Regions from separate parts of the Micromonospora sp. DH14 genome, predicted to be linked through region 2. Evidence: riboswitches for the same ligand, from Rfam matches in the RefSeq annotation. Region 2 holds a riboswitch; each other region holds the start of a gene.
What was found. A riboswitch is a leader RNA that binds a small molecule or an ion and turns the genes downstream of it on or off. The one in region 2 is predicted to bind cobalamin.
Positions count from the first base shown of each region.

Region 1 (12,810 bases), on a different contig from region 2:
ACTGACGCGAACGCGAAACAAACGTCCAGTGAGAGGACGTTCGATTTGTTCTTGATCTACTAGTATGCACCTCGCCAGGTAGGGGTGGCTTCGTCCGTTATGCGGCGGCTGACGTTGTCGATCATCGCGATGTGAATCATGGCTTCGGAGCTGGCCGGGAGGGTCTCGTAGTCGCGGACGAGTCTGCGGTACAGCATCAGCCAGCCCAGCATTCTCTCCACGAACCAGCGGCGTTTGACCACGTGGAAGCCTCGCGTTTCGGTGTTGCGCGGTACGACCTCGGCATCGATACCGAGAGTAGCGGCGTGTTCGACGAACTTGGTTTTGAAGCCGGCGTCCACCCACGTCTTAGTCACGGTGGGATGGGTGGCCTTGAACTGCTCCAAGGCAAAGATTCCGGCGGTGTTTTCGGTTGCGAAGGCGGCCATGACGATGACGGCCAGTAGCAGCCCGAGGGTGTCGGTGACTACGCTGCGTTTGCGTCCGACGATCTTCTTGGCCACGTCGGTTCCCTGCGTGTTGGTCGGCGGGTTCGTGGACGTCTTCACGCTCTGTGTATCGACGACCGCGGCGGTGGGCTGCGCATCGCGGCCGGCCTTCACCCTGGCCAGGGCGGTCAGGTCGACGTTGAGCTGGGCGAAGATGCCTTCGTCTCGCCAGGCGCCATAGCAGTAGTACACCGTGGTGTGTGGCGGAAAGCCATGAGGCAGGTACTTTCAGGCGATCCCGGTCCGGTTGACATAGAGGATGGCGTTGAACACCTCTCGGACGTCAGTGCGGGCCGGCCCGCCTGTGGGTCGCCGGTCGATGCGGGCCTGCTGCCAGGCGAGCAGGGTCGGTGAGATCAGCGCCCCAGCGGGCGTCGGAGATGTCGGACGGGTAAGCGCGGCGAGCGGTCATGGCAGAGATCCAGTCTGGACGGAGCGGTGAGGGTCGCAGGCGACACCGACGGCGATTCACGGCCAGATCTACGTCAGACGGAATCTGGTACGCAAGGGCTTGTCTGTCCGAATGCGACTCGACCAGCGACGCATCGACATCGACCACGATCCACCCGTCCCACGCCTGCCCGGCCACGTCCAGCCAGGGGAAACCAGCCGGGCGGGCGGCCACACGGCCCACACCTTCCGGCGCTGCGTGGCTCGGACCGCCGCCAGCCGGGCCAGCGCCGGCTCATCGAGTTCATCGAAGACCCGCCACACCGTCGCCGTCGACGCGACCGGCCCGCACACCACCTGAGCCTGCTCCAGCACCCTGGTCGCGGCGGCCACATTCCTCGCGCCGTGCTCGAGCGCGACCGCGACATCGGTCACGACCTGACCCCGGTCGTGGACCGGGTGGAAACCCGTCCGGTGCAACGCGTGAGACAACCCGGCCCGCAGCCCGGACTCCTCCGCTAGCAGCCGCAACAGCGGTACCCCCACCGCCGGGACCAGGCCCGTCGTGCTGCCCGCCAGGTCCAGCGACACCGTCCACCCAGTGGTCCGCTGCTCCAACTCCCGACGCCGCCGCAGATCTCCAGCACGCTGGGTCTTCTTCCGCAAACACGACGCGACGATGCTTACCGCGCTACGGCGTGCGGCCGACGATGGTGCGGGTCTTACCGGCGCCCGGGCAGGCGAGGACCGCGCGGGGTGCGGTAGTGGCCACGACGGTGTCCTGTTGGGCGATAGCTGACGCGCGACGCTGGTGCAGGTCGTCCGCGATGGCGGTGGCCGGTGCGGTCATGATGGTGTTGCCACCAGCCATGTCAGCGCCTCCCGGATGTAGGGCGGCACCTGCAACGGGTGGTCGCCGCTCATGGTCTGGTCGAGGAAGTCCTGCGCGAAGTCGCCCTTGCGCAGCTTGGTGTTCTTCATCGCGGCGATCAGGATGCGGGCTCGTTCGTCGGCATCGTCAGCAGCGTCGATCTTGGCTTTGACCTTCGGGCCGCGCTTGGGCGCTGCGCGGCCCAGGCGGGCCAGAAACCAGCGTTGCCCGCTTCCAGAAGTTCTGGTTCCAGCGTGCTGGGCGCGGCGAAAACCGTGGCGGCGTCGGTCGCGTTGAGGCTTGCGATCAGGCGGTGGAGCTTTCCGAGGGGGTCATGGCGCTTGCCGGGATCAGTGTCGGTGAGCACGACCACGCGCTCGGCGATGCGGCCCGACGGTGTCATGGTGAGCAGCATCCGCAGGTAGGGGGCGAAATCGACACCGTCGATCGCGATGATGGTGGAGCCGACGAAGCGCGTCCAATCTCGTCCGTTGAACAGTTTCCTCGCCATCGCGGGTAGCAGGATGGCCTCGGCGATCCCTTCGACCAGGATGGTGCGGGGGCCGAACAGCATGCTGCTGCGGGTGGCGTCGAGGTAGCGGTTCACGCGCGCTTCGTCGCTGGGCGGCAGGCCGAGTTCGGCTACGGCGACCGCCGATGCGGTGAACCTGACCGGCATGCTCTTCGCAGAGGGGTCGACGGGGCGAGACTCACTCGGGCTGACCGGGCGGCGTTGCAGCACGACGATGTCCGCCACGTCGGTGTGTGCCGCCAAGAGCGGCGCGTGGGTGGTGACCACCACCTGGATGCGGCCCAGCCAACCGTTGCCAGGCGCTTGTTGGGAGTTATGTGCGGTACGGGAGAGGTAGTCCAGCAGGACCGCCTGCAGCTGTGGATGCAGGTGTGCCTCTGGTTCCTCGAGGAGTAGCAGCGTCAGGTCAGCCTGGGCCGCCGCATGCAGGTGGGTCAGGACGGTGGCGATGTAGGCGAGGTTCGCATACCCCATCCCGGACTCGGCCAGCTCACGAGGCACCACCCCGGCATCCGCCATGCGTATCCGCAGCCCTTTCACCAGACTGGCGAGGTCCGCCCGCCCGTAGCCAAGATCGGTGACCTGCTCATGGGCGCCACTGGTGAGCTCAGCGAGGGGTTCGTTGACCATCTGCGCGGCTCGCTGGAGGACGGGATTGGCCTCGATGTTGCGCAGTTGGTCGCCGACCGCGGTCTGGAAGCGCTCGCGATCGTGGCGATCTCCGCGCTCATCGACGAAGGTTTCGTCGTCCAACAGGCGCGCCATGATCGCCCGGATCCGGGAGGTACCGGCCGATCCCAGCTCGCGGATGGCGTCGCGCAACGGTGGCAGGTAGACGTGGCGTAGCCGGTTCCGCGCGCCAGGGTCAGGGTCGTCGGCCACCGCGCCGCTGCCGACCGTCCAGCTCGTTCTGCCCCGCGTCTCCGCGGCGCTGGGTGGTTCGTAGGTGAGGGCGTAGCACGCCTCGGCCTCACCAGAAATGGCCGCCGGTGACGTGAATGCGTCGCTATAGGGGGCGAGTTCCGCCACGGTGCCGCGCAGCTTCATGCGGAGTGTGAAACCGGCGTGTTCCCCGGTACGGCACACATCGTCAGGGTCAGCCCACAGCGAACGCCGGCCATCAAGTGGATCCGTCACAAGCCGCAGGGCGTCCATACCGCCCGACTTCCCAGCGCTGTTCTCACCCAGCAACACGGTCACACCGCGTCGTAATGGAATTCGGGCCTTGGTAAACGCACGGAATCCGGACAGCTCCAACTCCGCGAGGTACATCGTTTCTCCTCCCACCCACACCTGCAGGCCGGGAGAATAGCTGCGACGACGGGCTGGCTCCGACGTACTCGCCCGTGACCATTGGGAAGATGTTCTGGCGGTCTCGCAATTGACGGCGGAGGACGGCCGAGTAGGGCTCATCGGAGTAGTCATCGACTGCGACGGGTTGTTCCGCAGGCGAGGCCTGTTGGTCTCGGTGCTCAGACTCTGTCTGGATCCTGGTCTACCTTCGAGTTCCGACCAAGGTTGGGGTGTTGCCCACCTCCAGATCGAGCCAGGTCAGGGGACACCTTCCTCCGTTTGTCGTCGCAATGTCGTCAATCAAGTCTGAGATTCATGACCAGCGGAGGCTGGTTCAAAGTGGGCCGAGGTCGACACGGCGGCGGCGGTGAACGTCGGTGCCGCTTGGAAGTGCGCCCGGCGGGCCGCGCGTCGGAACGCACCCAGCACGGCTGGTCCCGCGAGGGCGACGAGGACGGCTGTGGTGACCGCCCGTCCGGTGTCCCAGCCCAGCGAGGTCACTGTGAAGAAGGTCAGGTACCGCTGGAGCTGTTCCCCTGCGGGTAGACCCGGTTGGTAGGCGATGGAGCTGGTCGGGTCGAGCGAGAACGGCCAGAACGACAGGTTCAGCATGAACCCGAAGAAGTACCCGCTGACGGCGGCATAGGCGGCAAGCAGGACAATCTCGGCCCGCCCCCGGAGCCTGGGCAGGAGGCCGGCGAACATGCCGACCCAGGCGCAGCCGAACATCTGGTACGGCATCCAGGGTCCGACTCCCCCGGTGAGCAGGGCGGAGGCGAACAGTGACGTGCAGCCGAGCGCGAAGCCGAAACCGGGTCCGAAGACCCGACCGGCGAGGACGAGGATGAAGAAGACCGTCTCGATGCCGGCCGTGCCCGCGCCGAGTGGTCGCAGGGCCGCGTTGATCGCGGACAGCACGCCCAGCATGGCGAGGGCCTTCGCGTCGATGCGGCCGTCGGCGATCTCGGCGAAGATGACGGCGAGGACGAGGAGCAGCAGCACCCCGAACATCAGCGGCGGGGTCTGGGTGGAGCCGAAGGTGCCCGGTGCGACGACGAACGGCCAGAGGAACGCGACGAAGCCCAGGAACGACGCCATGGTGATCGCGAGCACCGCGCGGCCGGGCACGCGGACGGCGACGGTCAGCGTGCTCACGTACGTACCTCCGGATTGTCGAGGGCGGCGGCGACCTGCCCGACCGTCAGATACGGCAGCGGCGCGAGGATCTTCGCGACCTGCGGGGCGAACGTCGGCGACGCGGTGAGCACGGTCGGGACGGGACCATCGGCGACGATCTCACCGTCGGCCATGACCACGACCCGGTCGGCGGTGGCGGTGGCGAACTCGACGTCGTGGGTGGCCACGACGACGGCGCGTCCCTGCGCGGCGAGGTCGTCGAGGGTACGGGTCAGCGCGGCCTTGGCCTGGTAGTCCAGGCCACGGGTGGGTTCGTCGAGCAGCAGCACGCCGGGGGTGACGGCGAGTTGGATGGCCAGAACCAGGGCGAGTTGCTGCCCGGCGGACAGGTCCCGGGGGTGGCTGTCGCCGTCGATGCCGGCGGCGATGGCGTCGAGGAGACGCCGGGCGGTGCTCGGTGCGGCGCCGTCGCGGTCCGCTTGGTCGAGTTCGGCGTTGACGGTGTCCAGGTAGAGCAGGTCGGTGGCGGTCTGCGGGACGAGGCCGACAAGTCGGCGGGCCTGGCTGGCACTGACCCGTCCCGGATCGAGGGTGCCGTCTGGGGTCTGGGGGACGGCGATGCTGCCGCCGTCCCGGCGACCCGAGCCTTGCAGGGCCCAGAGCAGCGAGGACTTGCCGGAGCCGTTGCGGCCCATCAGCGCGGTGATCTCACCGCGGACCAGTGTCAGGTCGACGCCGCGGACGGCGACGACCGCTCCGTGGCGGACGATCACGCCGGCTGCGGTCAGGGCGTTGCGGGCGTCGGCGTGGGAGTGTCGGTGTGGTCGCGGCGGGGTCGGGGGTAACCGGTCGCGCAGGGCTGTCGCGTGCCGGCGGGCGTCGCGTACTGACAGGGGTAGCGGTGACCAGCCGGCCAGGCGTCCGAGGTCGACAACGGGTGGCGCGACGGTGGTGCCGGCGATGAGGGTGGCCGGGTCGCCGTGGCGGACGGTGCCGTCGCGGGCGACGTGGATGAGCCGGTCGGCGTACGGCAGGACGCGCTCCAGGCGGTGCTCGGCCAGGACGACGGTGACGCCGAGGTCGTGGACCAGTCGGGTGATGGTGGCCAGGACGTCGTCGGCGCCGGTCGGGTCGAGCGCGGAGGTGGGTTCGTCGAGGACGAGCACGCGTGGGTGGGCGGTGAGCGCGGCGCCGATCGCGACGCGTTGCTGCTGGCCGCCGGAGAGTTCGTGCAGGCCACGGCGGCGCAGGTCGGCGAGGCCGAGTAGGTCGAGGGTTTCCTCTACCCGGGTTCGCATGACTGGTGGGTCGAGGGCGAGTTGCTCCATTCCGTAGGCCAATTCCTCCTCGACGGTGTCGGTGACGAACCCGGCCACCGGGTCCTGCCCGACCACGCCGACCAGGTCGGCGAACTCGCGCGGCGGGTGGTGCGCGGTGTCCCGGCCGGCGACACGGACGCTGCCCTGCAGGGTGCCGCCGGTGAAGTGCGGGACGAGGCCGTTGATCGCGCCGAGCAGTGTCGACTTTCCCGCGCCGGTGTGTCCGACGACCAGGCACAGCTCTCCCTCGTCGATGTCGAGGTCGACGTCGCGCAGGGTGGGGCGGGGCGCGCCGTCGTAGGTGACGCTGACACGCTCGAAGCGGATCATGAGGGTGCTCCTGCGGTGTCGGCGGCGCGGCGTCCCACAGGTTCGGGCTCCGGGCGGTGCGGACGCGGCGGTGTCGGTGCGGCGATCGCGGCGAGGGCGGCAACGAGGATCGCGGCGGCCGGTAGGGCGGGCAGGCTGGGCCAGTGCAGCGGATAGAGGCTCGGGTTGAGCGCGGCCGGGTCGTAGCCGCTGCCGGCGCTGAGCACGACAGCAGTGATGACGCCGCAGCCGGCGACCGTCCACTCCGGCCACTGCCACGGGTCGGGCCGGTACCGGCTGCGGGAGACCCGACGCCCGCCGAGGGCGAGGCCGGCCACGCAGAGCAGCACGCCGCCACCGAGGCCACCGAGCCCGACTGGGCGGGGAACCCCTGGGTCGAGCAGTCCGTACGCGCCGACGCACAGGCCCGCCATGCCGGTGAGCATGAGGACTCCGGTGAGCCGTCGCGAGGCGGGTGTGGTGGTACCGACCCGGCCGTAGCCGCGGGAGTCCATGGCTGCGGCCAGTCGCAGCGACCGGTCCAGGGCGTCGTGCAGGACCGGCATCAGGATGGCCCGTACGGCGCCGAAACCCTTGGTCCGTCCGGCGCGTAGACGGCGGGCGCGGGCGACGCGTTGGACGCTTTCCACCAGTTGTGGTGCGACGCTGAGCGAGACGGTGACGGCGACACCCAGCTCGTACAGGGCTCCGGGGAGGACCCGCAGGGCCCGTTTGGGGTTGGCGAGGCTGTTGGCGGCGCCGATGCAGCACAGCAGGCAGGCCAATCGGAGCCCGTCGACGGCGGCGGAGAGGGTCGCCTCCAGGGAGACCGGGCCGCCGATCTGGATGCCCGCGTACCAGTCGGGTGTGGGCAGGTGCGGGAGCCGGAAGAGGATGTGGTCCTCGGGGGTGATGCCGGAGGCGAAGACCGTGCGGAACACCACCCGGATCGCAATGATGATCAGCGCGAGGTAGAGGTAGTAGCGGAAGGCCCGCGCCCAGGGGGCGTCGGTGCGGCGGACGGTGACGACGAGGCCGAGCACCGCGAAGATGAGAAGCAGCAGCAACGGGTTGCTGGTGCGGCTCGCGGCGGTCGCCAGCGCGAGCGCCCACAGCCACCAGGCCACCGGGTGCAGGGGCCGGGGCAGCCGGGCAACCGCGAGGCGGTGCAGGAGACCGGTCCGGGTCGAGGGCATCGGGTCAGGTGCGGCGTCGCCGCCAGCCGACGACACCGCCGACCAGGGCGAGGACGGCCAGCAGGCCAACGGTGATCAGCGCCGGCAGCGCCGAGCCGGTGTCCTGGCGGGCAGCCGTCGCGGTGGGTGCCGCGTCCAGGACGCGGGGTCCGTCGGGGGTCGCGCTAGGCGGCCCGGACGGCACTTGCACTGCGGAGGGCGTCGGGCTGGCCGGAGGCGTCGGCGTACCACCGACCGGGATCGACGCCGGCGCTCCCGTCGGGGGCAGGCCGGGTGGGGGGTTGCCGACCCCGGGGGCACCCGGCGCGGGCGGGTTGCCGGCAGCGGGCGGGTTGCCGCCGCCGGGTGGGGCCGGGGGTGGCGCGGCCGGGGGCGGCGCAGTGGTGGCCGCGCCGATCGGCGTGTTGTTGCGCGCTCTGACGCTGTCCGGGCTGACCGTGGGCCGTCCCTGGGTGCCGCCGATGTCGGTCGCTCCGAAGATCCACAGGTCGACGCTGCCCGGCTTGGGTTTGTAGCTCATCGCGCCGAGTTGGCTGTAGACCCAGGTGTTCTGCCCCGGGTCGGCGTGCCAGTACGACCAGTACGCGCTCGCCGGCGGGGTGAGAGCACACCTCTCGTCGGCGGGAGTGGGGTACTGGGTGCCGCCCTGGTGACCGGCGTAGCCGATCCGGCAGATGAACGCCGGCCCGTCGTGCTGCGTCCCGGTGGTGCGCCAACCACCCTGGTTGAGTAGTTGGTAACCGGTGGTCGGGGTGGTGCCGCAGGAGCGCAGGAGCGGCCCGCCCCACTTGCTGAAGTCGACGGCGAGGATCACACCGGACGACGTGGTGCACTGCCCGATCGGCAGCGGGTCGGCCAGCGCCTGCGCGGGCGTCACCACCAGCGCGGCGACGATCGTCAGCGCCACGAACGAACGGCCCCACCTGCGCGCCGTCACGACAGACCGCCGGTGCTGGAGACCGCGCGACGGCGTGCGGAGACCCGCAGCAGGATGCCCGCGACGACGAGCACCAGCGCCAGCAGGGTGATCGTGACGATCGACCAGCCGGTGCGGGGCAGGTTGCCCGACGAGTGCCCACCGGTGCCGGCCGACGGCGCAGACACACTGGGGGCCGCCGACGGGGACGACGACTGGCTCGCAGTCGGTGTCGGAGTTGGGTTGGTCGTCGGGGTGCCGGACGGGTCCGGGCCCGGCAGTTCGTGCACATCCCGGGTGAGGGCGGCGAACGAGATGCCTGTCGCGCCGCCGACGACCTGGGTGGACGCTCGCATGTCCGAGCCGGCCTGGCCTCCGGCGGCGACGGTGAACCCACCGTCGTCGTTCTGCTGGCCGGCCAGGAACGACAGGGCCTTGTCGACCTGTCGGGCGTAGGTGTCGCCTCGCAGGGTGAGGCCCTGGATCGCGAGCGCTGTGGAGTTGGTGGAGTCGCCGGCCGCGCCGGGGACCCCCCCGTGCTCCTTCTGCGCCGAGGCGATCCAGGTGAGTGCCTTGTCGACGGCGTCGACCGCGGCCGGGTCGTCGGTCAGCGGCGCGAGAGCCATCGCGGCCATGGCGGTGCTGTCGACGTCGCGGTCGGCGTCGGCCGCCGGGATGAGGCTGGGGAACGATCCGTCGGCGCGCTGGAGGCCCTTGAGGAACTCGACCGGCTTGGCGGCGGCCTCGCCCTGTCCGGCCCGCTGCTGCGCGATGATGCCGAGCGACTGCCCGAACACCGAGGTGGCGTACCGGTAGTTGCCGGCCCCGGCGCAGCCGGCCAGCTCATCGATCTTGGTGCAGGTCACGTCACGCAGCGCGGCGATCAGGTCGTGTCCGCCGAAGGCTCGTGGGTCGTAGCCGGTGACCTGGGCGAGGAGGGCGACCTTGCCGATCGCGCCGCCGGCGGCGTAGTCGGTGCCGATGCCGAGCCACGTGTCGACGGTGAATCCGCTGTCGCCGACCGCGCCGCCGCCGCGCAGGAACTCGACGATCGCCCGCAGCTTGGCGTCGTTCCCGCCGGTGGCGGCCAGGGCGTAGGCGCCGTCGATGCTCAACCCGAAGTCGGGGAAGCCGGGGAACGACTCGTAGTACCTGCCGTCGATCAGATTGGTCGGCGCGACGAGGTAGGACACCCCCTTGACCAGGTCGGGTCGCGGCCCGGCCGGCGGCGGCGACTGACCCACTGTGGCCAGGTTCTTGCCGGCCAGTGCGAGCGCCGCAGCGGCAGTGGCGGCCAGGTCCGCGTCCGGGTTGCTCGGGTCGGGGCTGAGCCCACCGCCGGTGACGATCCGACCGACCAGGAGACCGGTGGCGGTCGCGGCCCGGTCGGCGGCACCCAGCACGGCGAGGGCCTGCGCGGCGTACCCGGTGGAGTAGGTGTCGGTGATCCCCGCGCCGGTGTACGGCTGGTAACCGCCGTCGGCCTCCTGCGCGTCGGTCAGGAACGCCTTGGCCGAACCCAGCGGGCCATCCTGACCGCCGAGCGCGTGCAGCGCCAGGACGGTGAGGGTCGTGGCGGCGAGGTCCGGGTCGCAGAACTCGCCCGGGCTGAGCCACAGGCCGCCGAAGGCCCCGGTGGCGCACTGCTGCGCGGTCAGCCGGGTGACGGTCACGGCCGGCGGCGTGACGCCGGCCCGCTTGAGCGCGAGCAGCGCGGTCGCGTGGGTCAACGGTCCGCTCGATCCGGCGAAGTCACCGGCGGCGGCGCAGCCGGCGTCGAAGTCGGTCGCGGCGCACACCCGATCGGTGAGCGTGGCGATCAGGTCCCGGTCGCCGAACGCCCGGGGGTCGTCGCCGGTGATCGTGGCGAGGAGCGCGAGGTTGGCGACGTTGGCGGTGTGCGGTGGCGCGGTGACGCCGTTCGGGAAGATCGCGTCGTCGACGTGTGCCCGGAGGTAGCCGACGATCTTCGCGAGGGTCTGCTCCTGACCGCCGGTCCCGGCCAGGGCGGTGGCGACGGCAATGGTCCGGTAGTAGTCGACCCCGCCGTTGTCGACGTGGTCGCCGTCGGTGAGCTGCCCCACCAGGTAGCTCGCGACGGCCTTGACCTGGGCCTCCGTCGGCCGCGCCGGCTCGGTCGGAGTCGTGGTCGGTGTGGGAGTTGCGGTCGGGGTCGGGGTCGGGCCGCTGGCGCGTACCGACGCGGGGGTGAAGCTCGGCGCGCCGGTGGTGCCGCCGATGTCGGTGCCGCCGAAGACCCACGCCTCGACCTCACCCGGGCCCGGCCGCTGCGACATCGCACCGAGTGGACTGTAGGTCCAGTGGTCCTGCCCGGCCGGGGCGATCCAGTAGGACCAGTAGGCCGTCGCCGGCGGGGTCAACTGGCACGCCTCGTCGGCCGGCGTGGGGCGTTCGGCACCGGCGTCGAAGTCGGGCGAGCCGATCCGGCAGATGAACCCAGGCCCGTCGTGGGCGGTGCCGGTCGTCGTGAAGCCCGCCTCGTGCAGCAGATCCAGACCTGTGGTCGGGGTGGCGTCGCAGCCGCGCAACAGTGGTCCACCCCAGGCGCCGAAGTCGACAGCGACGATCGCGCCCTGGGTCGGGGTGCAGGACTCCAGCGGATCGGCGATCGCCGCGCAGGTCGGCACCACCAGCGTCACCGCGCCGAGCACCGCTGCGGCGACAACCGCCAACCACGCCGCAGGAACGCGCGACGTGCGACTGACCAGTGAGGACATGGCGACTCTCTCGGGGGCTAGCGGCGCAGGCGCGGACGCGGACCCCGAGGACAAACCCCGGAAACCTGACTCCGCGCCGTGTACCTCGACGGCGCTGCGGTGCACTATCCAGCCAGGTAATCCGACTCGTCCCGAGAACGGGACCTACGGCTGCGGGCCAGCGCCGGACTTTGACCGGCTTCCCCTGACTGCTGGATCGGGGTCATCGGACCACAACCGCGACCACGCCGTCAACGCGAGAACGTGTCATGTACCTAACAGCGCGCGGTAGGGGCCTCCTCCCATACGGTGACCGCGTCATCGCGTGGGGGAACCCGGTGGAAACCCGGGGCTGACGCGCAACGGTGAGGACGGTTGGCCGTCCCGAGCCCGACTACCCACGTGGTGACGCAGCACCTGCGGTATCCGTCCCACGCGTCCTGCGGCCGGCCCGCCCCGCTCCGCCGGCTTTCCCGCTGGGTCCCGGGTCGAGGCAGTCGTGCCCCCGTACCCCCAAGGAGACCCGATGTCCTCGCGCCTATTCTCCGGCAGTCCCCGGAGACGTCTCGCGACAGTTCCCGCCGCCGCGCTGATCGCCACGGTCGTCGCTGTCACCGCCGGTGCAGCGCCCGCCGCCGCGACCTCAACGGCGGCGCAGATCGCCACCGCCAAGACCAACGGTGTCGCCTACCTGCGGACCCTGCAGGCCGCCGACGGCAGCTACGCCAGCGGCGGGTTGTCCAACGAGTGGGCGTTCAGCGCGTTCGCCCCCGCCGGCGTCGCGGCCGTCGACGTCTACCCCAGCGGTGACACGACCAAGAACGCCCGCACCGTCTACCGCAACCAACTCTCCGCCGCGTCCTGGCCGAGCACCACACCGGTGGTCACCGACTACGAGCGTGGGGTGCTGAACGCCTACGCCGCCGGCATCGACCCCGCCCGGGTCTCCCCCACCCGCAACCTGATCGCCGACACCATCGCCTACTGGCAGACCGGCTCGGCCGGCTACTACGGCCCGCCGGCCAACTTCAACGGCACCGTCTTCGGCACTCTCGCCCTGGCCGGCGCGAAGACCCAGGCCGGCACCGCCCGGGTGCCACAGGCCCTGCTCAACCTCTCGATCACCCGGATCCGCAACAACCAGCACACCGACGGCGGCTGGACCTTCACCCAGGCCGAGGGCAACCCCACCCAACTCGCCACCGCCAGCGACATCGACATGACCGGCGCCGCCATGGCCGCCCTCTGCGCCGCCGGCGTGCCCAACACCGACACCGACGTCGTGCAGGCGAAGAACTTCCTCAAGAGCAAGCTCGTCAACGCCTCCGGCGCCTTCACCTCGATGTTCGGCATCAACACCGACTCCAACGCCTGGGCGGTCTCCGGCCTGAACGCCTGCGGCATCCCGAGCCAGGGCACCGACTTCACCACCACCGCCGGCAAGACCCCGATCGACTTCCTCCGCGCGCAGCAGCTGAGCGGCGGCGGGTTCAAGTACCTGCCCACCAACACCACCCCGTCGGCGTACGCCTCCATCGACGCGGTCCGCGCGCTCGCCGGCGCGGGCTACACCGCCGCTCCCCCGACCCCGGTCACCACTGGCGCGCCCACCTGGGTCGCGGCGAGCGGATTCACCGCCGGC
Region 1 covers NZ_JARVKT010000012.1:80,357-93,166, reverse strand. The annotation lists partial or broken gene QCZ28_RS17705 (IS5 family transposase) at 60-900, opposite strand; gene QCZ28_RS17700 (hypothetical protein) at 969-1,313, opposite strand; gene QCZ28_RS17695 (hypothetical protein) at 1,570-1,749, opposite strand; gene QCZ28_RS17690 (hypothetical protein) at 1,725-1,859, opposite strand; gene QCZ28_RS17685 (AAA family ATPase) at 1,868-3,553, opposite strand; gene QCZ28_RS17680 (ECF transporter S component) at 3,875-4,729, opposite strand; gene QCZ28_RS17675 (ABC transporter ATP-binding protein) at 4,726-6,360, opposite strand; gene QCZ28_RS17670 (CbiQ family ECF transporter T component) at 6,357-7,535, opposite strand; gene QCZ28_RS17665 (LPXTG cell wall anchor domain-containing protein) at 7,540-8,442, opposite strand; gene QCZ28_RS17660 (prenyltransferase/squalene oxidase repeat-containing protein) at 8,469-11,189, opposite strand; cobalamin riboswitch at 11,283-11,414, opposite strand; cobalamin riboswitch at 11,467-11,589, shown strand; gene QCZ28_RS17655 (hypothetical protein) at 11,695-12,810, shown strand, end outside.
Region 1: linked by a shared signal. The riboswitch ahead of QCZ28_RS17660 (prenyltransferase/squalene oxidase repeat-containing protein) and the one ahead of cobN (cobaltochelatase subunit CobN) in region 2 are both predicted to bind cobalamin.

Region 2 (12,810 bases):
GTTCGGCCCGGTCCGCCATCACGGGTACGAAGACCAGGTCGGCCTCACCCAGCAGCCGCACCGCCTTGACGGTGAGCAGCTCCGGGTCGCCGGGGCCGACACCGACCCCGGTGAGCGTGGCGGTCATCGGGCCGCCTCGACCAGTCGGCGGGCCGCGTCCGGGTGACCGGCCCAGTGGGTGTGCAGGTAGGACGCGTGCACCCGGCCGGCGACGAAACCGTGCTCGGCGTCGTTCCACCGCCACGCCGGTGCGTCGCCGTGCCCCGGGTCGGTGGTGGTGCGGTGGAACTCGTGGCCGCGTACCTGCTCACCGGCGCGGGCCACCGGGGAGTCGGTGCTCGCCACTGCCTCCCGGTAGCCGAGGGTGAGCCGGTCGGTCATCCGGGCGGTCAGGTCCAGCCGGCCGCACATCGGTACACCGTCCAGGGACCGCCCGAGGTAGAGCAGCCCGGCGCACTCGGCCACGATCGGCCCGTCGAAGTCGGCCAGCTCGGCGCGTAGCGCGGTGTTGTCGGCAAGCGTCTGGGCGTACGCCTCGGGGAAGCCGCCGCCGATCACCACCGCGCGGGTGCCGGTGGGCAGCGCCGGGTCGCGCAACGGATCGACGGTGACGACGTCCGCGCCCGCCGCGGCGAGCAGTTCGGCGGTCTCCGCGTACGAGAAGGTGAAGGCCGGACCACCGGCGAGCGCGACCCGTGGTCGCTCGACGCCGGCCGGGCCGCCGACGGCGGCGACCGGGTCCCACGCCGGAGTGGTCAACGGTGCGGCGGTGCGGGCCAGGTCGAGCACGGCGTCGACGTCCACTGTGGCCTCGACCAGTTCGGCCAGGGCGGTGACGATGGCGAGCGACTCGGGTGCCCGCTCGGCGACCGGCACCAGGCCGAGGTGCCGGGCCGGCGCGGCCACCTCGGCGGCGCGGGTGACCGCCCCGAGCACCGGTACGCCCACCTCGGCCAGGGCGTCGCGCAGCAGTGTCTCGTGCCGGGGTGAGCCGACCCGGTTGAGGATCACCCCGCCGATCCGTACCGCCGGGTCGAACGCGGCCATGCCGAGGGTGAGCGCGGCGGCCGAACGGCCCTGCGCGGTGGTGTCCAGCACCAGCAGCACCGGTGCCGCGATCAGCCGGGCGACGTGCGCGGTGGAGGCGAAGTCACGCCGGCCCACCGCGCCGTCGTGCAGACCCATGACGCCCTCGACCACGGCGACGTCGGCGGGCGTGGGGACGCTCGCGCCGTGCCGCAGCAGGGGGGCGATCAGGTCGGGCCCGACCAGGAACGGGTCGAGGTTGCGGCCGGCTCGCCCGGCGGCGAGGGCGTGGTAGCCGGGGTCGATGTAGTCGGGGCCGACCTTGTGCGGGCTGACGGCGAGTCCCCGCCGGCGCAGCGCGGCGAGCAGCCCGGTGGCCACCGTCGTCTTGCCGTGGCCACTGGCCGGGGCGGCGACCACCACCCGGGGCAGCGCCCAGTGCCCGCTCACCATTCGATGCCCTTCTGGCCCTTCTGGCCGGCGTCCATCGGGTGCTTGACCTTGGTCAGCTCGGCGACCAGGTCGGCGGCGGCCAGCAGGCGCGGGTCGGCGTCCCGACCGGTGATCACGACGTGTTGGAAGCCGGGCCGGTCGGCCAGCGTGGCGACCACCTCGTCGACGTCCACCCAGCCCCATTTCATCGGGTAGGTGAACTCGTCCAGCACGTACAGCCCGTAGCGTTCGGCGGCCAGGTCACGCTGGATCTGCCGCCAGCCCTCCAGGGCGTCGGCGGCGTGGTCGGCGTCGCCGCCGCGCTGGATCCAGGACCAGCCCTCGCCCATCTTGTGCCAGGCCACCGGCGCGCCCTGGCCGGTGCGCTCGTGCACGTCGCCGAGGGCCCGGAAGGCGCTCTCCTCCCCCACCCGCCACTTGGCGCTCTTGACGAACTGGAACACCCCGACCGGCAGGCCGGCCGTCCAGGCCCGCAACGCCAGCCCGAAGGCCGCCGTCGACTTCCCCTTCATCTGCCCGGTGTGGACCATCAACAGCGGCCGGTGCCGCCGCTGCCGGGTCGTCAACCCGTCAGCGGGCACCACGCTCGGTCGTCCCTGCGGCATCAGTGGTTCCCCCTGTCTGCGGTGGCGCTGCCGGTCAAGATCTTGGAAAGAAGATGCCCCTGGGAGGGCGTTTTCCTTCCAAGATCTCCATGGGTCGAGGCGACGTCGTTGAGGTGGTGGCGAGGAGCACCCAGCTGGGCGGCCAGGCGATCTGCCAGGTTCAGGCGTATCGCGCCGGCCTCGCAGTCCACGACCGCACACGCGGCTCCGGTTGCCGCCAGGACACTCGCCGCCGACGCCGCCCGATCCAGCGGACGTGGCCCGGCGGTGGCCCGGCCGTCGGTGACGACCAGGACCAGGGGGCGGCGCTTCGGATCGCGTAGGCGCTCCACCCGCAGCAGATCGGCGGCGGCGAGCAGGCCCTCGGCCAGTGGCGTCCGCCCGCCGGTCGGCAACTCGGCCAACCGGGTCGAGGCCGCCAGCACCGAGGAGGTGGCCGGCAGCAGCGTCCGTGCTCCGGTGCCCCGAAAGGCGATCACCGCGACCTTGTCCCGCCGCTGGTACGCGTCGGTGAGCAGCGCCAGCACCGCGTCCTTCACGGCGGTCATCCGCTGCCGGGCGCCCATCGACCCACTGGCGTCCACCACGAACAGCACCAGGTTGCCCTCGCGGCCCTCCCGGACCACCTCGCGCACGTCGTCCGGGCGCAGGCGCAGCGGGCCCGCCAGCCGTCCCCGGGCCACCTGGTGCGGTGCGGCGGCGCGCACGGTGGCCGGCAGGTGCAGCGTGCCGACCCGGCCCGCAGGCAGGCGCGCGCCGGTCGTCCGCCCACGCCCGGTCCGGGCGCGCGACCGCCGGCCCGGCACCCCGTCACCGACGCCGGGCGCGGTGAGCAGCCGCGCCGTCAACCCACCTTGAGGTACGGCCACCGGCTGCGATCCCCCTTCGCCGCGCCGAGTCGGGCCATCCTCACCCGATGCGGGTTGCCCGGCCGACTCGGACGCGCCCCGGTCGAGACCATCGCCGCCCGGCGGGCCACTGTTCGGGCCGCCATCGTTCGCCGGGCCACCACCCGGTGGGCCACCATCGGCCGGGCCGCCGCCTCGCGGGCCGCCGTCGTCCGGGTCGTCGGGGCGCGGCCCGGACGGACCACCGTCGTGCGGTCCGTCGTCGTCCGGGTCGTCGGGGTGGGCGTCCTGGGCGCGTTGCAACGCCTCGTCGAGGCGCTTCTCGTCCAGGCCGGGGGTGTCGAACGGATCGCGGCGGCGGCGGTGCGGCAGGGCCAGCCGGGCGGCCACCCGGACGTCGTCCATGGTGACCCGGTCCCGGCCGTGCCAGGCGGCGTGGGCGAGGGCGGTACGGGCGGTCACGATGTCGGCGCGCATCCCGTCCACGTCGAACGCCGCGCACACCTCGGCGATCTGCCGCAACGCGGCGTCCGGCAGTCGTACCCCGGGCAGCCGGCGGCGGGCGGCGGCCACCTGGGCGGCGACCTGGGCGTCCGCGCCGGCCCAGCCGGCGGCGAAGCCGACCGGGTCGGCGTCGGCGGCCAACCGGCGGCGGACCACCTCGACCCGGATCTCCGGGTCCCGGCTGGCGTTCACCTCCACGGTGAGCCCGAACCGGTCGAGCAACTGCGGGCGCAGCTCGCCCTCCTCCGGGTTCATCGTGCCGACGAGCAGGAACCGGGCCGCGTGACTGACCGAGACGCCCTCCCGCTCCACGTGGCTGCGGCCCATCGCCGCCGCGTCGAGCAGCAGGTCGACCAGGTGGTCGTGCAGCAGGTTCACCTCGTCGACGTAGAGCACCCCCCGGTGCGCGGCGGCGAGCAGACCCGGCTCGAACGCGCGGACCCCCTCACCGATCGCCTTCTCCAGGTCCAGCGCGCCGACCACCCGGTCCTCGGCGGCGCCCACCGGCAGCTCGACCAGGCGGGCCGGGCGGGTCTCGGCGGGGGCGTCGGCCGGGTGCGGGCCGTCCGGGCAGGCCGGGTCGGGCCCGGCCGGGTCACAGCCGAACCGGCAACCGGCCACCTGGCGCACCGGGGGCAGCAGCGCGGCGAGGGCCCTGACGGCGGTGGACTTGGCGGTGCCCTTCTCGCCGCGCACGAGGACCCCGCCGATCGCCGGGGAAACCGCGTTGAGCAGCAACGCCAGTCGCATGTCGGCCATGCCGAGCACCGCACTGAACGGATACGTCGTCACTGCGCCTTCTTTCGTTCGCGACTGCGGGGCTCGCAAGAACGGCTCACTCCTCGCGCTCACACCCGCTCCTCCAGGTCGCCCTCGCTGGCCAGGTACGTGTCGCGCAGCCGGTCGAGGGTGCTCGGCTCCGGTGCAGCCCACAGCCCCCGGTCGGCGGCCTCCAACAGCCGCTCGGTGATGCCACGCAGCGCCCACGGGTTGGACCGCTCCAGGAACTCCCGGGTGGTGTCGTCGAAGAGATACGCGGCGGCGAGGTGCTCGTACATCCAGTCGTCGACGACACCGGCGGTGGCGTCGTAGCCGAACAGGTAGTCCACTGTGGCCGCCAGCTCGAACGCGCCCTTGTAGCCGTGCCGGCGCATCGCGGCGATCCACTTCGGGTTGACCACCCGGGCCCGGAACACCCGCCGGGTCTCCTCGCCCAACGTGCGGGTGCGCACGTCGTGCGGCATCGCCGAGTCACCCACGTACGCCGCCGGTGACGTGCCGGTGAGGTGGCGGACCATCGCCACCATCCCGCCGTGGTACTGGAAGTAGTCGTCGGAGTCGACGATGTCGTGCTCGCGGGTGTCCTGGTTCTTCACCGCCACCGCGATCCGGGCGAACGAGCGTTCCATGTCGGCGCGCGCCTCCCGCCCGTCCAGGCCCCGGCCGTACGCGTAGCCGCCCCACACCGCGTACACCTCGGCCAGGTCGGCGTCGCTGCGCCAGGTCCGGGCGTCGATCAGGGGCAGCAGCCCCGCGCCGTACGCGCCCGGCTTGGAGCCGAAGATCCGGGCGGTGGCCCGCCGCTCGTCGCCGTGCTCGGCGAGGTCGGCGGCGACGTGCGCGCGCAGGTAGTTCTCCTCGTCCGGCTCCTCCAGGGCGGCGACCCGCCGGACGGCGTCGTCGAGCAGCGCCACGACGTGCGGGAACGCGTCGCGGAAGAAACCGGAGATGCGCACCGTGACGTCGACGCGCGGCCGGCCCAGCTCGGCGGTCGGCACCACCTCGATGCCGGTGACCCGCCGGGACCTGTCGTCCCAGACCGGCCGGCAGCCCAGCAACGCGAGCACCTCGGCGATGTCGTCACCCTGGGTCCGCATGGCGCTGGTGCCCCACACCGTCAACCCCACCGACCGGGGGTACCCGCCGGTGTCGGCGAGGTGCCGGGCCAGCAGCGAGTCGGCGAGGGCCACCCCGACGTCCCAGGCGTTGCGGCTGGGGATGGCCTTCGGGTCGACGGAGTAGAAGTTACGGCCGGTGGGCAGCACGTTGACCAGGCCCCGGGTGGGTGAGCCGGACGGGCCGGGCGGCACGAACCTCCCGTCGAGCGCGCCGAGGGTGTGGGTCAGCTCGTCGGTGGTCCGGTCGAGGCGGGGCACCAGTTCGGTGGCGGCGAAGCGCAGTACCGCGGCGGCGTCCGGGATCGGTTGCCCGGTCACCTCCGCCACCACGGCGTCGGCGGTGTCCGCTGCCCAGCCCCGGGTCTCCATGCCGACGACCAGCCGCCGCGCGAGGGCTTCGATGAGGTCGACCGCGTCGGCGGCGGTGCCGGCCGGCCCGTCCACCACATCGGTCAGCGCCGTGGGCAGCGCCAGTCGCTGTCCCGGCGTCGCGAGCAGTTCCTGCTCGTCGAGCCCGAACGCGACGGCGAGGGCCTGCCGCAGGCCGGGCAGTGCGCGGGCGCCGCCCCAGATCTGCGGGGCGCGCAGCACCGCGAGGACCAGGTTGACCCGTGCCTCGCCGGTGGGCGCGTCGGCGAGGATGTGCAGTCCGTCGCGGATCTGCACGTCCTTGACCTCGCAGAGGTACCCGTCGAGGTGCAGCACGAAGTCGTCGAAGTCGTCCGGGTCGGGCATCGCCTCGGCGTGCAGGTCGTGGTGCAGCTCGGCGGCGCGCACCAGGTCCCAGATCTGGGCCCGTACGGTGGGCACCTTGGCCGGGTCGAGGGCCTGCACGGTGGCGTACTCGTCGAGCAGTTGCTCCAGTTTGGCCAGGTCGCCGTAGGTTTCGGCGCGGGCCATCGGCGGGACCAGGTGGTCGACGACCACGGCGTGCGCCCGCCGTTTGGCCTGGGTGCCCTCGCCGGGGTCGTTGACGATGAACGGGTACACCAGCGGCAGGTCGCCGAGGACCGCGTCGGGCGCGCAGTCGGCGGCCAGGCCGAGGCCCTTGCCGGGCAGCCACTCCAGGGTGCCGTGCTTGCCGAGGTGCACCACGGCGTCCGCGCCGAAGCCGCCGTCCGCGACCGGCGCGGTCAACCAGCGGTACGCGGCCAGGTAGTGGTGACTCGGTGGCAGGTCCGGGTCGTGGTAGATGGCGATCGGGTTCTCCCCGAAGCCGCGCGGCGGCTGGATCAGCAGCACCACGTTGCCGAAGCGCAGCCCGGCGAGCACGACGTCGCCGCCGTCGGTGTACAGCTCGCCGGGCGGCTCACCCCAGTGTTCAGTGATCCGCTCGCGCAGCTCGGCCGGGACCTGGTCGAACCAGCGCCGGTAGGTCTGCCCCGGTACCCGCGCCTCGGCGCCGGCCAGCTGCTCGGGGGTGAGCCACTCCACGTCGTGGCCACCGGCGGCGATCAGCGCGTGGATGAGCGCGTCGCCGTCGGTGGGCACCGGGCCGTCGCCCAGGTGGTAGCCGGCGTCCGCGAGCGCGGCGAACAGCCGCACCGCCGACGCCGGGGTGTCCAGGCCGACCGCGTTGCCGACCCGGGAGTGCTTCGTCGGGTACGAGCTGAGCACCACCGCGACACGCTTGTCGGCGGCCGGCACGTACCGCAGCCGGGCGTGGCGCACCGCGATCCCGGCGACCCGGGCGGCCCGCTCGGGGTCGGCGGCGTAGACCGAGAGCCCGTCGGCGTCGATCTGCTTGAACGAGAACGGCACGGTGACGATCCGGCCGTCGAACTCGGGGATGGCCACCTGCATGGCGGCGTCCAACGGGGACAGCCCGGCGTCGCTGTCGGCCCACTGCGCCCGGGTGCTGGTGAGGCAGAGCGCCTGGATGACCGGCACGTCCAGGGCGGCCAGTGCGCCGACGTCCCAGGCATCCTCGTCGCCGCCGCCGGAGGCGTCGGCGGCGACCGCACCGCCGGCCGCGAGCACGGTGACCAGCAGCGCGTCACAGCGGGCGAAGAGCCCGAGCGGGCCGGCGTCGGCGGTCAGCCCGCGCAGGGAGCCGCAGAAGATCGGCAGCGGGTTGCCGCCGGCCGCCCGGACCGCCTCGACCAGCACGTCGATGAAGCCGGTGTTGCCGGCGAGGGCGTGTGCCCGGTAGAAGACGATTCCCACTGTGGGCCGGTACGGGTCGGCCAGGTGCGCGCCGTGCACCCCGTACGCCGGGGTACGCGCGGGCGGGGCGAACCCCTCGCCGGTGAGCAGCACCGTGTCGGAGAGGAACCGCGCCAACTGTCCCAGGTTGTCCGGGCCGCCCTCGACCAGGTACGCCAGCGCCTGGGTCGCGACACCGGACGGCACTGTGGAACTGGCCATCAGCTCCGCGTCGGGTGTCGCCTCGCCGCCGAGCACCACCGTGGGCACGCCGGTGGCGAGCACCGTGGCGAGGCCGTCGGGCCACGCCTGCCGGCCGCCGAGCAGGCGTACGACGACGAGGGCGACCCCGTCGAGCAGGGCGGGCACCTCCTCGAGGGTGACCCGCGCGGGGTTGGCCAACCGGTAGTCGGCGCCGCTGGCGCGGGCGGCCAGCAGGTCGGTGTCGGCGGTGGAGAGCAGCAGGATGCGCACGGCAGGCTCCGGAAAGTGACGTCGACGCGCTCGCCGAGGCGAACTGGCGACGTGGGATGGGCGCGGGGTTCAGCAGGCACCGCGACCCGGGCGGCTCACCGGCGCGGGGCCGACGGCGACGGGTGGCGCGGTGGGGAACTCAGCGGTGAACGGCGCGGGAGCGTGCGGATGCCGGCGCGTCGGTGCGGCCGGGTCGGGGCGCGGCGGGGCGTCCGCCGCTCGGTTCGCGACGGTGATCGTCGGTCACAGAGACGCCATGCGTCATCGGGTCCTCCTCGGGTGTCCACGCCCTGGGGTACGTCCCGACGGCCGAAGTATCCTGGCTTCCGGATCGACGCTCTCCCCCGGCCTTCCAACCGCAGACACACGGCCGTGACTCACGAGGGGGGATCGCTCCCCGGTGACAGTGGCGGGACCGCGTCGGATTCGCACCGACTTCCTTCACTGCCGTCAGGCTGCGAATGCTGCCACACCCCCGCGCCGCCGGTCAACGCCGGCTCCAGCGCCGCCAGGCGGGTGCTGTTCATCGAGTTTCACCGATTGGTGCGACCTCCCACCCGCACGTCGCAATGCCCCGCATCAATGCCACTCTCCCTTTGCTCTGCTTACCTATGTGCACCAGTCACTCTCCGTGCCCGGTGCCCATAGGTAAGCAGAGCAAAGGGATGACGCACCTACCCTGGCCTGCGCCGATCGTCCGGCGGGCGTTGGCAGACGGCGCCCTGGCCTAGGATCGGCGAACGCCACACCAGTGTCCGTGATCAATCTCGGAGGTCGATCACCATGGTCGCCCCGCAGTTCCACCACCTGGCCGGCCGGGTCTGGCTCTGCCCGGGCGATCCCGACCCGGAGGCGGTCCAGGCTGGCGTCGCCTTCGTCGCCGACGAACGCGGCAGTGTGATGATCGACGCCGGGCAGAGCCCCGCGCACGCCCGCGAGATCCGGGCCGCGTTGACCGCCGCCGGCCTGCCGCAGCCGCGCTGGCTGGTCTACACCCATCACCACTGGGACCACGTCTGGGGCGCCTGCGCCTGGCCCGCGGTGGAGATCGTCGCGCACGATGCGGCCGTGCCGTTGCTGCGCGCCGAAGCCGCCCGGCCGTGGAGTCACCGCTACCTGGACGAACAGATACGCGCCGATCCTCGCCTCGGCCCGAGCTTCCGGGCCCGCGCACGCGCGATCGACTCCTGGACGGACTTCGTCGTCCTGCCGCCGACCCGGACCTTCGCCGACGTCGACGAACTGCCGGCCGGAGTCGGGCTACGCCACGTCGGCGGTGGGCACGCGCCGGACTCGACCGTCGTGCTGGTGCCGGACTCGGGCGTCATGCTGCTGGGCGACTGCTTCTACCCGCCGCCGGCACACCTGCGCCGACCCGACGACGGCCCCGACCTGGGCCTGGTCCGCCGACTGCTCCAGGACGACTACCTGTGGTACGTCTCCAGCCACGCCGAACCGATGACGGCCGAGCAGGCCCGGTCAGCCGTCGAGGCCGCCTGACCTCAGCGGGCGTGACGTTCCGGGTGGGCTCGACTCCAGGTCCGCATCCGCTCCGGGTAGCCGGTGCGCGCCGCCTCGTACAACGGCACCGCGTGCTTGCGGGCGATGGCCCCGGCCGCGCGGGGCGTTCCGGTACGGCGACGGATCCACTCGCCGTCGTGGGCGATCGCCACGACCGTGGTGTCCGTGGCGGTCGTCTCCGGCTCCAGGTAGAACTCCACCCCGCGCCGGCTGGCGACGAACTCCTCCAGCGCCGCGAGGTCGTCGCGGGTCGCCTCCCGGTCCAGCTTCGTCGGGGTCGTCTCGGCACCCCGTGACCGGCGATTGAACCAGCTCATGCCCCGCCCCTCTCCTCGACGCCCCTCCAGTGCAGCACCGATTCCTGGCAAAACCCTGCACGCCCGGTGGGAGAGAGCTGACCCGGGGCGGAAGTCCGGGTGGAACCCGCGGCGGGTGGGCGGTGTCATGTGGGTGATGCGAACGGAGGCTGCCCTGGACGACGAGGCGCTCGTCACCCGCGCTCGCGGCGGTGACCTGGAGGCGTACGACCTCCTGGTCGCCCGGCACACCGCGTCCGCGTACCGGACGGCGGTGCTGCTCGGCGCCGGCTCGGACTCCGAGGACGTCATCCAGGAGGCGTTCGTGAAGGCGTACCGGAAGCTGTCCCGTTACCGGGGCGAGGCGGCCTTCCGGTCGTGGCTGCTGGCGATCGTCGCCAACGAGACCCGCAACCTGCACCGCTCCCGGGGCCGGCGCGACGGGCTCGTGCTGCGGGCGGCGGCAGCGGACCCCACGTCCGAGGTCGCCGAGGATGACGCGGTCGGCGCGGTCCTCGCCGGGGAGCGCCGGGCGTCGCTGGTGCGGGCCCTACGGCAACTGCCGGTACGCGACCGCGAGGTGATCGTCTGCCGGTTCTTCCTCGATCTCAGCGAGGAGGAGACGGTGGCGACGCTGGGCTGGCCCCGGGGCACTGTGAAGTCGCGCACCTCCAGGGCGCTGGCGAAGCTTCGCACCCTGCTCGACCGGGAGGAGGTCCGACATGGGTGACCTCGAACGGGAACTGCGGGACCTGTCCACCTGGCTGGACACACCCGACCCGCCCGACGTGGGCGCCCGCGTCCGCGTCCGACTCAGCACGCCCGCGCCCCGGCGGCGCCGGTGGCGTTCGCTCGCCGCGGTGGCGCTCGTCACAGTGCTGGTGGCGGTGCTGCCGCCGACCCGGGCCGCCATCGCCGACGTCGTCACCGGGCTGTTGCGCTTCGCCGGTGTCAGCATCGCCACCTCGCCCGCCCCGACGCCACCCGGTGCGACCGCGTCGCCGATACCCGGGCAGCGGGTCGTCGCCCTGGACGAGGCTCAGCGGGCGGTACGGTTTCCGATCCGCCTGCCGGCGAAGCTGGGACCACCCGAGCGGGTGCTGGTCGCCGACCCGGACGCGACCGGCAGGTACCGGGTGGCGACGCTGCTCTACGAGGGGGGCGCGCTGCGCGTCGACGCGTTCGACGGTCACCTCGACCTGGCCTTCCACAAGGAGGTCACCCCGCCGGGCGCGAACTGGGTCCAGGTCAACGGCGACTTCGCCGTGTGGGTCGACGGCCCGCACGTGCTGTCCTACGTGGACCGGGCGGGCGGGATCCGCCGGGAGACCGCCCGACTCGCCGCCGCCACCCTGATCTGGCAGGACAACGAGGTGAGCTACCGGCTGGAGGGCCACCTCACCAGGTCCGAGGCCATCGAGATCGCCCGCTCGCTGCGCTGAGGGAACCGGGCCGGCCCGGGCGGTGTCCTGAAGACACGACGATTCGCCGTCGCCCGGTCTGTTCCAGCCCGAGGTGGCGGCCGGTGTACCGGAGGAGCACGGATGGGTTCACGGGGTACGTTGACGCTGGTGTCATCGGTGGTCCTGGTGGCGGGGTGCACGGCCACGACCAGCGGCGGGTCGGCCGCACCGGCTGCCACGACCGCCACCACGGCGAGCGCCGCGACGGGCTGCGGCTCGCGGGTCGAGACCGGGCCGCTGCCGGACTGGGCGGACGCCGGATTCAGCGGGGACGCGCGGGTTCCGCACGTCTTCGGCGCGAAGGGCGACATCGTGGCGGTGCTGTTCGCCCATCCGCTGCGGCAGGTCCGCGACGACGGGTCGAACAACAAGATCCTCTGGGTGGCCCGCGCCGCCACGACCTCGCCCGACCCGGTCGCACCGGCAACCCTGGTGATCACCGCGAGGTTGGACGGCACCGACACGCAGGTGATCCGGGAGGTCCCCGGCGGCCCCGGTCCGTCGATCATCGACCTGCCCCGGGCCGGGTGCTGGCGTCTCGACCTGAGCTGGTCCGGGCACACCGACACGATGGACCTGACCTACGCGCGGTGAGCGGCACGCGGGCCGCCTAGGCTGCCTGGCGTGCGGGACGACGAGCGGGTGGCGGCGGCCCGCAACAACGCCGAGTGGTGCGACATCGTCTGCGGCAGCCACGGGCTGCCCGGCCGTACCGACGCCGACGCCTGGTCGGTTCCGCGCCGGTCGCCGCAGTGGTACCCGGACGCGGTCACCCTGCGACCGGGCGTCGACGTCGAGGCTCTGCTGGCGCGGTTGGACGCGGGGCCCGGCGCGTCGGTGAAGGACAGCTTCGCCGATCTCGACCTGTCCGGGTACGGGTTCCGGGTGCTCTTCGACGCGCAGTGGATCCAGCGGCAACCGGCCCCGCCACCGGTCGACGCCCCCCTCGACCGGGTCAGCACCCCCGACGAGCTGGCGTCCTGGGCGGCGGCACACGGCGGTGGGGCCCTCTTCCGCCCCGCGCTGCTGGCCGACCCCCGGGTGCTGGTGCTCGCTCGCCACGACGATCGGGGGGTGCTCACCGGCGGGGCGGTGCTCAGCGGCGACGGCCCGTACGGCGTCTCCAACCTGTTCACCCGCACCGGCACCGCCCACGACGTCTGGCGCGCGGTGTGCGCCACGGTGCCCGACGCGCCGCTGGTCGGCTACGAAACCACCCAGGACCTGTCACCGGCGCTTCGCGCGGGCTTCACCACCACCGGTCCGCTGCGCGTCTGGTGGCACGGCTAGCACTCCGGCCCCGAGCCCCGCGCACGGACAGCTATGCTGGGCGGCATCGGCACCGATCCGGCCATCACCGGGGAGCCTCCGGAAGAACGGGCAGCCTGACCGCCTCAGTAGAACCGGACGCAGCGGCACGTCACGTCGCAGAATTGAGCGGCGCCCGCACCATCGAGGCGCAAGCGGGGTGGTACCGCGGAGTCCTGGCCATACGCCCGGCGCTTCGTCCCCGCGTGGGCAGTGAGCTGATGCCCGCGTGAGCGGATGTGGAGTGTAGGGAGAGCGTCGGTGCCGGA
Region 2 covers NZ_JARVKT010000003.1:181,808-194,617, forward strand. The annotation lists gene cobI (precorrin-2 C(20)-methyltransferase) at 1-127, opposite strand, end outside; gene QCZ28_RS06750 (cobyrinate a,c-diamide synthase) at 124-1,479, opposite strand; gene cobO (cob(I)yrinic acid a,c-diamide adenosyltransferase) at 1,473-2,084, opposite strand; gene QCZ28_RS06760 (putative cobaltochelatase) at 2,084-4,228, opposite strand; gene cobN (cobaltochelatase subunit CobN) at 4,285-7,953, opposite strand; cobalamin riboswitch at 8,266-8,395, opposite strand; gene QCZ28_RS06770 (MBL fold metallo-hydrolase) at 8,737-9,453, shown strand; gene QCZ28_RS06775 (hypothetical protein) at 9,456-9,791, opposite strand; gene QCZ28_RS06780 (RNA polymerase sigma factor) at 9,928-10,500, shown strand; gene QCZ28_RS06785 (hypothetical protein) at 10,493-11,212, shown strand; gene QCZ28_RS06790 (hypothetical protein) at 11,315-11,827, shown strand; gene QCZ28_RS06795 (hypothetical protein) at 11,858-12,523, shown strand; gene ileS (isoleucine--tRNA ligase) at 12,803-12,810, shown strand, end outside.

Region 3 (6,050 bases), on a different contig from region 2:
GCCCACGGGTCGGAGCCACCCGGCCGGAGTCGGGTCGACTCGGACCATCGGAGCCCGGAAAGGCGCCGTTTCATGGTCAACCGCCCCCTCCGGCACCGCGCACGCGTCCTCGTGACCGCAGCGCTCGCCGCCCTCACGCTGACTCTGACGGGCCCACCGTCAGCTGCGTCAGCATCACCGCCGACCCTCAACAGGGTCGACGCCGCCGCCGGGTGGCTCGCCCGCCAGGCAGTAGACGGTGAACGCTTCGAAGTCACCTTCGACGGCGTCGCCTACCCCGACCAGGGGCTCACCCTCGACGCGGTGTTCGCCTTCGCCGCGGCGAAGGTAGCCGACACGACTGCGGCCAACGCCGTGTCATGGCTCGCCCAACCCGCCGTACTCACCGGCTACATCGGCGACGGCACCGAGGCGTACGCGGGCGCGACGGCGAAACTCGCCCTCGGCGCCCAGGTCCGCGGCCTCAACCCGACGGCGTTCGGCGGAGTCGACCTACTCACCCGCCTCAACGGCCTGCTGACACCATCGGGTCGATACTCCGACCGTTCCGCGTTCGGCGACTACAGCAACGCGTTCACTCAGTCCTTCGCGGTGCTGGCGCTGGACCGCGCCGGGGGCGCACCACCGGCGGCGGTCACGTTCCTGGCCGCGAGCCGGTGCGCCGACGGCGGTTTCCCGCTGCTCTTCGGGAAGGCGACCTGCGTCAGCGACGTCGACGCGACAGCGATGGCCGTGCAGGCTCTGCTCGCGGCGGACCGGCCACTCGTCGCGGCCTCGGCAGCGCAGTGGCTCGTCTCCGTGCAGAACAGCGACGGCTCGTTCTCCGCGAACGGCGTGCCCAACGCGAACAGCACCGGACTCGCCGCCCAGGCGCTGTCCGCCGCCGGACGATCACTGCCGTGGCTGCGCGCTCGCCAGCACCTGATCAGCCTGCAGGTCAACTGCACGGGGGCATCCGCCAATCATGGTGCCATCGCGTACACCTCGGGTGGGTTCGACGCGAACACCGCCGCTCGGGCCACCGCGCAGGCCGTACCCGGCATGGCGGCCACCGGGTACGCGACTCTATCGGCCAGCGGTGCCCAGCTGACCGCGCCCGTCCTGGCGTGTGCGCCGTGGTGACCGCCCTGCGGGTGACGGCTTGCCGGCGGTTCGCGCTACTCTTCGCGGCCGTCGTCGCCGGCGCCGGCCTGGTCGCGGTCGATCCGGTTCCGCGTGCCGCGCACGCGGCAGCGTGTGCGCCGGGGGCGGGCGTCACGGTGGTGGTCGACCTCACCGCGTTCGGTCTCGGGGTGCAGACCGGCTGCCGACTCGGGGACCCGCCGACCGGCCTCGCCGCATTGCAGGGGGCCGGCTTCGCCGTCACCGGTACGCAACGGTGGGGGCTGGCATTCGTCTGTCGCATCAATGGCTACCCCCTCCCCGCCGCCGAACCGTGTGTCAACACGCCGCCCGCCAGCGCGTACTGGTCGTACTGGCACGCCGTACCCGGCGGCACCTGGTCCTACAGCACACTCGGGGCCAGCAGTTACAACCCCGCGCAGGGCACTGTCGAAGGATGGCGCTTCGGCTCCGGGCAGGCCCCGTCCATCTCCCCGCCGTAGCGGGCCTCGGCCGGGAGTCCGGGCACCCGGATTCCCGGCCGGCCCGGTGGCGGGCGGACGACAGGGAAACCTGCCGATGACTGCGGCCCTGAGGATCAGCTAGCAGGCCGTACGATGGGCGGCAGTGCTGGTTCGCCCCGCTGTCATGGTGTGGCGTCGTAAGAGGGAACCCGGTGCAAGACCGGGACTGCCCCGCAGCGGTGAGTGGGAACGACCGCCGTCATACGCACTGGACGCGTGAGCGTCTGGGAAGCGACGGCCAGTAGGAGATCGGTGCACGCCGGTCGCGCCCGCGAGTCCGAAGACCTGCCCGCACCGCGTACGCGTCCGCGTGCGCCGCCGTCGGCCTCTCGGGAGGGCCTGGGCGAGGCCCGGTCGTCGGCCGGTGCCCTGCCGTTTCTTCCCGTGTGGTCGGGGGTAGACCTCGAGGGAAGGACACCCGTCTCGTGACCACATCGTTCGGGCTGAGCACCGTGCTCGGCTATCCCCGCATCGGTCCGCACCGCGAACTCAAGCACGCCGTCGAGTCCTACTGGGCGGGCCGGATCGACGCGAACGCCCTCCAAGAGACTGCCGCCGGCCTCCGCGCCGACGTGTGGCGCACGCTGCGCGACGCCGGCCTGGACGCGATCCCGTCGAACACGTTCTCCTTCTACGACCAGGTACTCGACACCACCGTCCTGGTCGACGCGGTCCCCGACCGGTTCCGCCGCCTCGGCCTCGGCGACCTGGACACCTACTTTGCCATGGCTCGTGGCACGGAGCGGGAGCCGGCGCTGGAGCTGACGAAGTGGTTCGACACCAACTACCACTACCTGGTGCCGGAGGTCGGCCCCGGCACACCGTTCACCGCTCGGGCGGACAAGGCGGTGCGGGATCACGGCGAGGCGAAGGCGCTCGGCGTCACCACCAGGCCGGTGCTGGTCGGTCCGGCGACCTACCTCCTGCTGTCCAAGGCCACCGAGGACGCGCCCGAGGGCTTCCGGCCCTTCGACCGGCTCGATGACCTCGTCGCTGTCTACGAGGACATCCTCGGCGCCCTGGCCGGTGCCGGCGTCGAATGGGTTCAGCTCGACGAACCCGCGTACGCCGCCGACCGCACTCCGCAGGAGATCGCTGCGCTGCGCGTCGTGTACCGCCGGCTCGGTGTCCTGAAGCACCGGCCGCGGTTGTTTGTTGCGTCGTACTTCGGTGACCTCGGCGACGCGTTGCCGGCGCTGTTAAGCACGCCGGTCGAGGCGGTCGGCATCGATCTGGTCGCCGGGCCGGGCAACCTGAACCGCCTCGCCGCCGCCGGCCCACTACGCGGGAAGACGATCGTCGCGGGCCTGATCGACGGACGCAACATCTGGCGCACCGACCTGCGCTCCGCCGCCGCGACCGGCGCCGCGCTGACCGGCCTGGCCGACCACGTCGCGGTGTCAACCTCGTGCTCCCTGCTGCACGTACCTGTGGACCTGGCCGCCGAACCCGACCTGGACCAGGAACTGCGTGTGCGGCTCGCCTTCGCCCGACAGAAAGTCGACGAGGTCGTCGCTCTCGGACGCGCCCTGCGCGACGGCGTCGGCGTGCTACCCCCTCCCCCACCGGCGGCACCGGCGGCCTGGCGCAACGACGGAGTCCGAGCCCGCCTGGACGCGCTGCGACCCGAACACGTACGACGGGGCCCGTACGCCCAACGGGCCGCCACCCAGCAGGCCCGACTGGGTCTCCCACCGCTGCCCACCACCACCATCGGGTCCTTCCCGCAAACCCCGGAGCTGCGGCAGGCTCGCGCGGAGCACCGGGCCGGTCGGCTCGACGACACCGGCTACGCCGAGCGGATACGCGCCGAAGTCGCCCACGTCATCGCCGTGCAGGAACGACTCGGGCTGGACGTGCTGGTGCACGGCGAACCGGAACGCAACGACATGGTGCAGTACTTCGGCGAGCAGCTCGACGGGTTCGCCGCCACGGTCAACGGCTGGGTGCAGTCGTACGGCTCCCGGTGCGTACGCCCCCCGATCATCTACGGCGACGTCACCCGGACCGGCCCGATGACTGTCGACTGGTCCACCTACGCGCAGTCGCTGACGAACCGGCCGGTGAAGGGCATGCTCACCGGACCGGTGACGATCCTGGCCTGGTCGTTCGTCCGCACCGACCAACCCCTCGCCGACACCGCCAACCAGGTCGCTCTCGCCCTGCGCGACGAGGCCCGCGACCTGGAAGGCGCCGGCATCCGCGTCATCCAGGTCGACGAACCCGCGCTGCGGGAGACACTGCCACTGCGCCGAGCCGAGCAGCGTCTCTACCTGGACTGGGCTGTCCGGGCGTTCCGGCTCGCCACCAGTGGGGTCGCCGACGCCACCCAGATCCACACCCACCTGTGCTACTCCGAGTTCGGCGAGGTACTGCCCGCGATCGACGCCCTCGACGCCGACGTCACCAGCATCGAGGCGTCGCGGTCGAAGATGGAGATCCTCGACGACCTGCGCACCACCGGCTACCAGCGCGGAGTTGGCCCCGGCGTGTACGACATCCACTCCCCCCGCGTACCGGAACAGGCAGAGGTCACCGACGCGCTACGCCGCGCCGTCGCGGCGGTGCCCGCCGACCGACTCTGGGTCAACCCCGACTGCGGCCTCAAGACCCGCGGCTACCCGGAGGTCGAACAGGCCCTGACCCGCCTCGTCGCCGCCGCCGCCGAAATCCGCAGCACGCTCACCTGAGCGCACGGTGGGGCGGCGGCACGCCGCCCCACCGCGGTGTGCGACAACGCGCATCCGATTCCCGCGTCGAGTGCACAGCAGCGTCAACCTGCGTCGACGGAAACCCGCCGAGCGCGGGAATCCGGGCGGCCTGCAAGGATGGCGGCGAGGATCTCCGCGCCGTCGACGACCCTGGGACCAGGGCGGTTGAAGTAGTCGGGTCCGTCGACCACCCACACCTGCCCCTGACGAACCGCGGGCAGGTCGGCCCAACCGGGTTGCCCGGCCGCCACGGACAGCTCGCCGATGGTCCGTTCGGGCGTAAAGCCACACGGCCCGAACACCACCACGTCCGGGGCCAGGTCGGCGACCACCGACCACAGGTGCGGGGTGCTGTGCGCCCCCGGACCGAGCAGCAACGACCGGCCGCCCGCGAAGGCAATCTGCTCGGGCACCCAGTGCCCGCCCGGCATCAGAGGGTCGAGCCACTCGACGAACAGCACCGTCGGCGCGTCGGACGACGGGCCAGGCAACGCGGCGAGTCGACGCTCGGCGTCCGCCCGGATCTGCGCCGCCCTGCCCCCGGTGTCGGTCAGGGCGGCCACGGCGTCGACCGTGTCCAGGATCCCGCTGATCGTCCTCGCCTCCAGGGACACCACCCTGGTATCGAAATCGATCAGCCGGACCGCGTCGTTGACCCGCGCATAGGAGACCGCAGACACATCACACAGATCCTGGGTCAGGATCAGATCCGGCTTCAACCCCTCCAGCATGGCGACGTCGAGCTGGTACAACGACGATCCTCGGTGCGCGTCACCAGCGATCGCCGCCGAGATCTCCCGACTCGTCAAGGCCTCGGGCAGGGAGGTCGCGGTCACCGCCCGGATGTCGGCCAAGGCCCCCGGTGGCCAGTCACACTCGTGCGTACGCCCGACCAGATGCTCGGTCAGGCCAAGCATGGCCACGATGTCCGTGGCCGCCGGCAGCAGGGAAACGATGCGCACACCCGCCTGCCTATCAGGCATGACCACGCCACGTCCACTGCGACAGCGGGACCACGGCGGCGGTCACCGACCGTCGCTACGACCCGAGCGCAAGGCGTACCCCGAGCGCGACGAACGCGGCCGCGCACATCCGGTTGATGCGCCGCGACCAGCGACCGTCGACCATGCGACTGCCGAGACGCCCGGCACCAGCGCCCAGGGCGATGTCAACGGCGAGTTGCACCGTGACGAAGACCGCACCGAGAAGCACCAGTTGAGCGGTGGCGTTGCCCTGGTCCGGGTCGACGAACTGGGGCAGGAACGCCACGCTGAACAGGATCATCTTAGGATTGAGGAGATTGGTCACCAACCCACGCAGGAAGGCCCGCCCGGAGTTAGCGCCCTGCTCCGGTTCGCCGTTGGGCGCGACGCCGGCGCCGCGTAGGGCCCGCACCCCGAGGATGATCAGGTACGCCGCACCGACCCAACGGATCACGGCGAACAGCACCGGCGAGGCGGAGATCAGCGTGGCGAGTCCGCAGACGACCGCCGCGATGTGCACCGCCTCCCCGGTGGCCACGCCCAGCGCGGCCACCACCCCCGCGCGGGTGCCGTAACGGGCGGCATTGGCCAGCACGAACATCATGTCCGGGCCGGGCGTGACCATGAGGACGACGATCGCGGCCAGGTAGCCGGCCAGCGCCGCGACGGTGAGACCGAACATGTCTCAGCCCTCCTCGGCGCCGTCGAGCAGCGCCCGGCGCAGCGCCAAC
Region 3 covers NZ_JARVKT010000012.1:71,537-77,586, reverse strand. The annotation lists gene QCZ28_RS17630 (terpene cyclase/mutase family protein) at 73-1,122, shown strand; gene QCZ28_RS17625 (hypothetical protein) at 1,116-1,604, shown strand; cobalamin riboswitch at 1,716-1,933, shown strand; gene metE (5-methyltetrahydropteroyltriglutamate--homocysteine S-methyltransferase) at 2,051-4,315, shown strand; gene QCZ28_RS17615 (ABC transporter substrate-binding protein) at 4,399-5,298, opposite strand; gene QCZ28_RS17610 (LysE family translocator) at 5,375-6,001, opposite strand; gene QCZ28_RS17605 (acyl-CoA thioesterase) at 6,005-6,050, opposite strand, start outside.
Region 3: linked by a shared signal. The riboswitch ahead of metE (5-methyltetrahydropteroyltriglutamate--homocysteine S-methyltransferase) and the one ahead of cobN (cobaltochelatase subunit CobN) in region 2 are both predicted to bind cobalamin.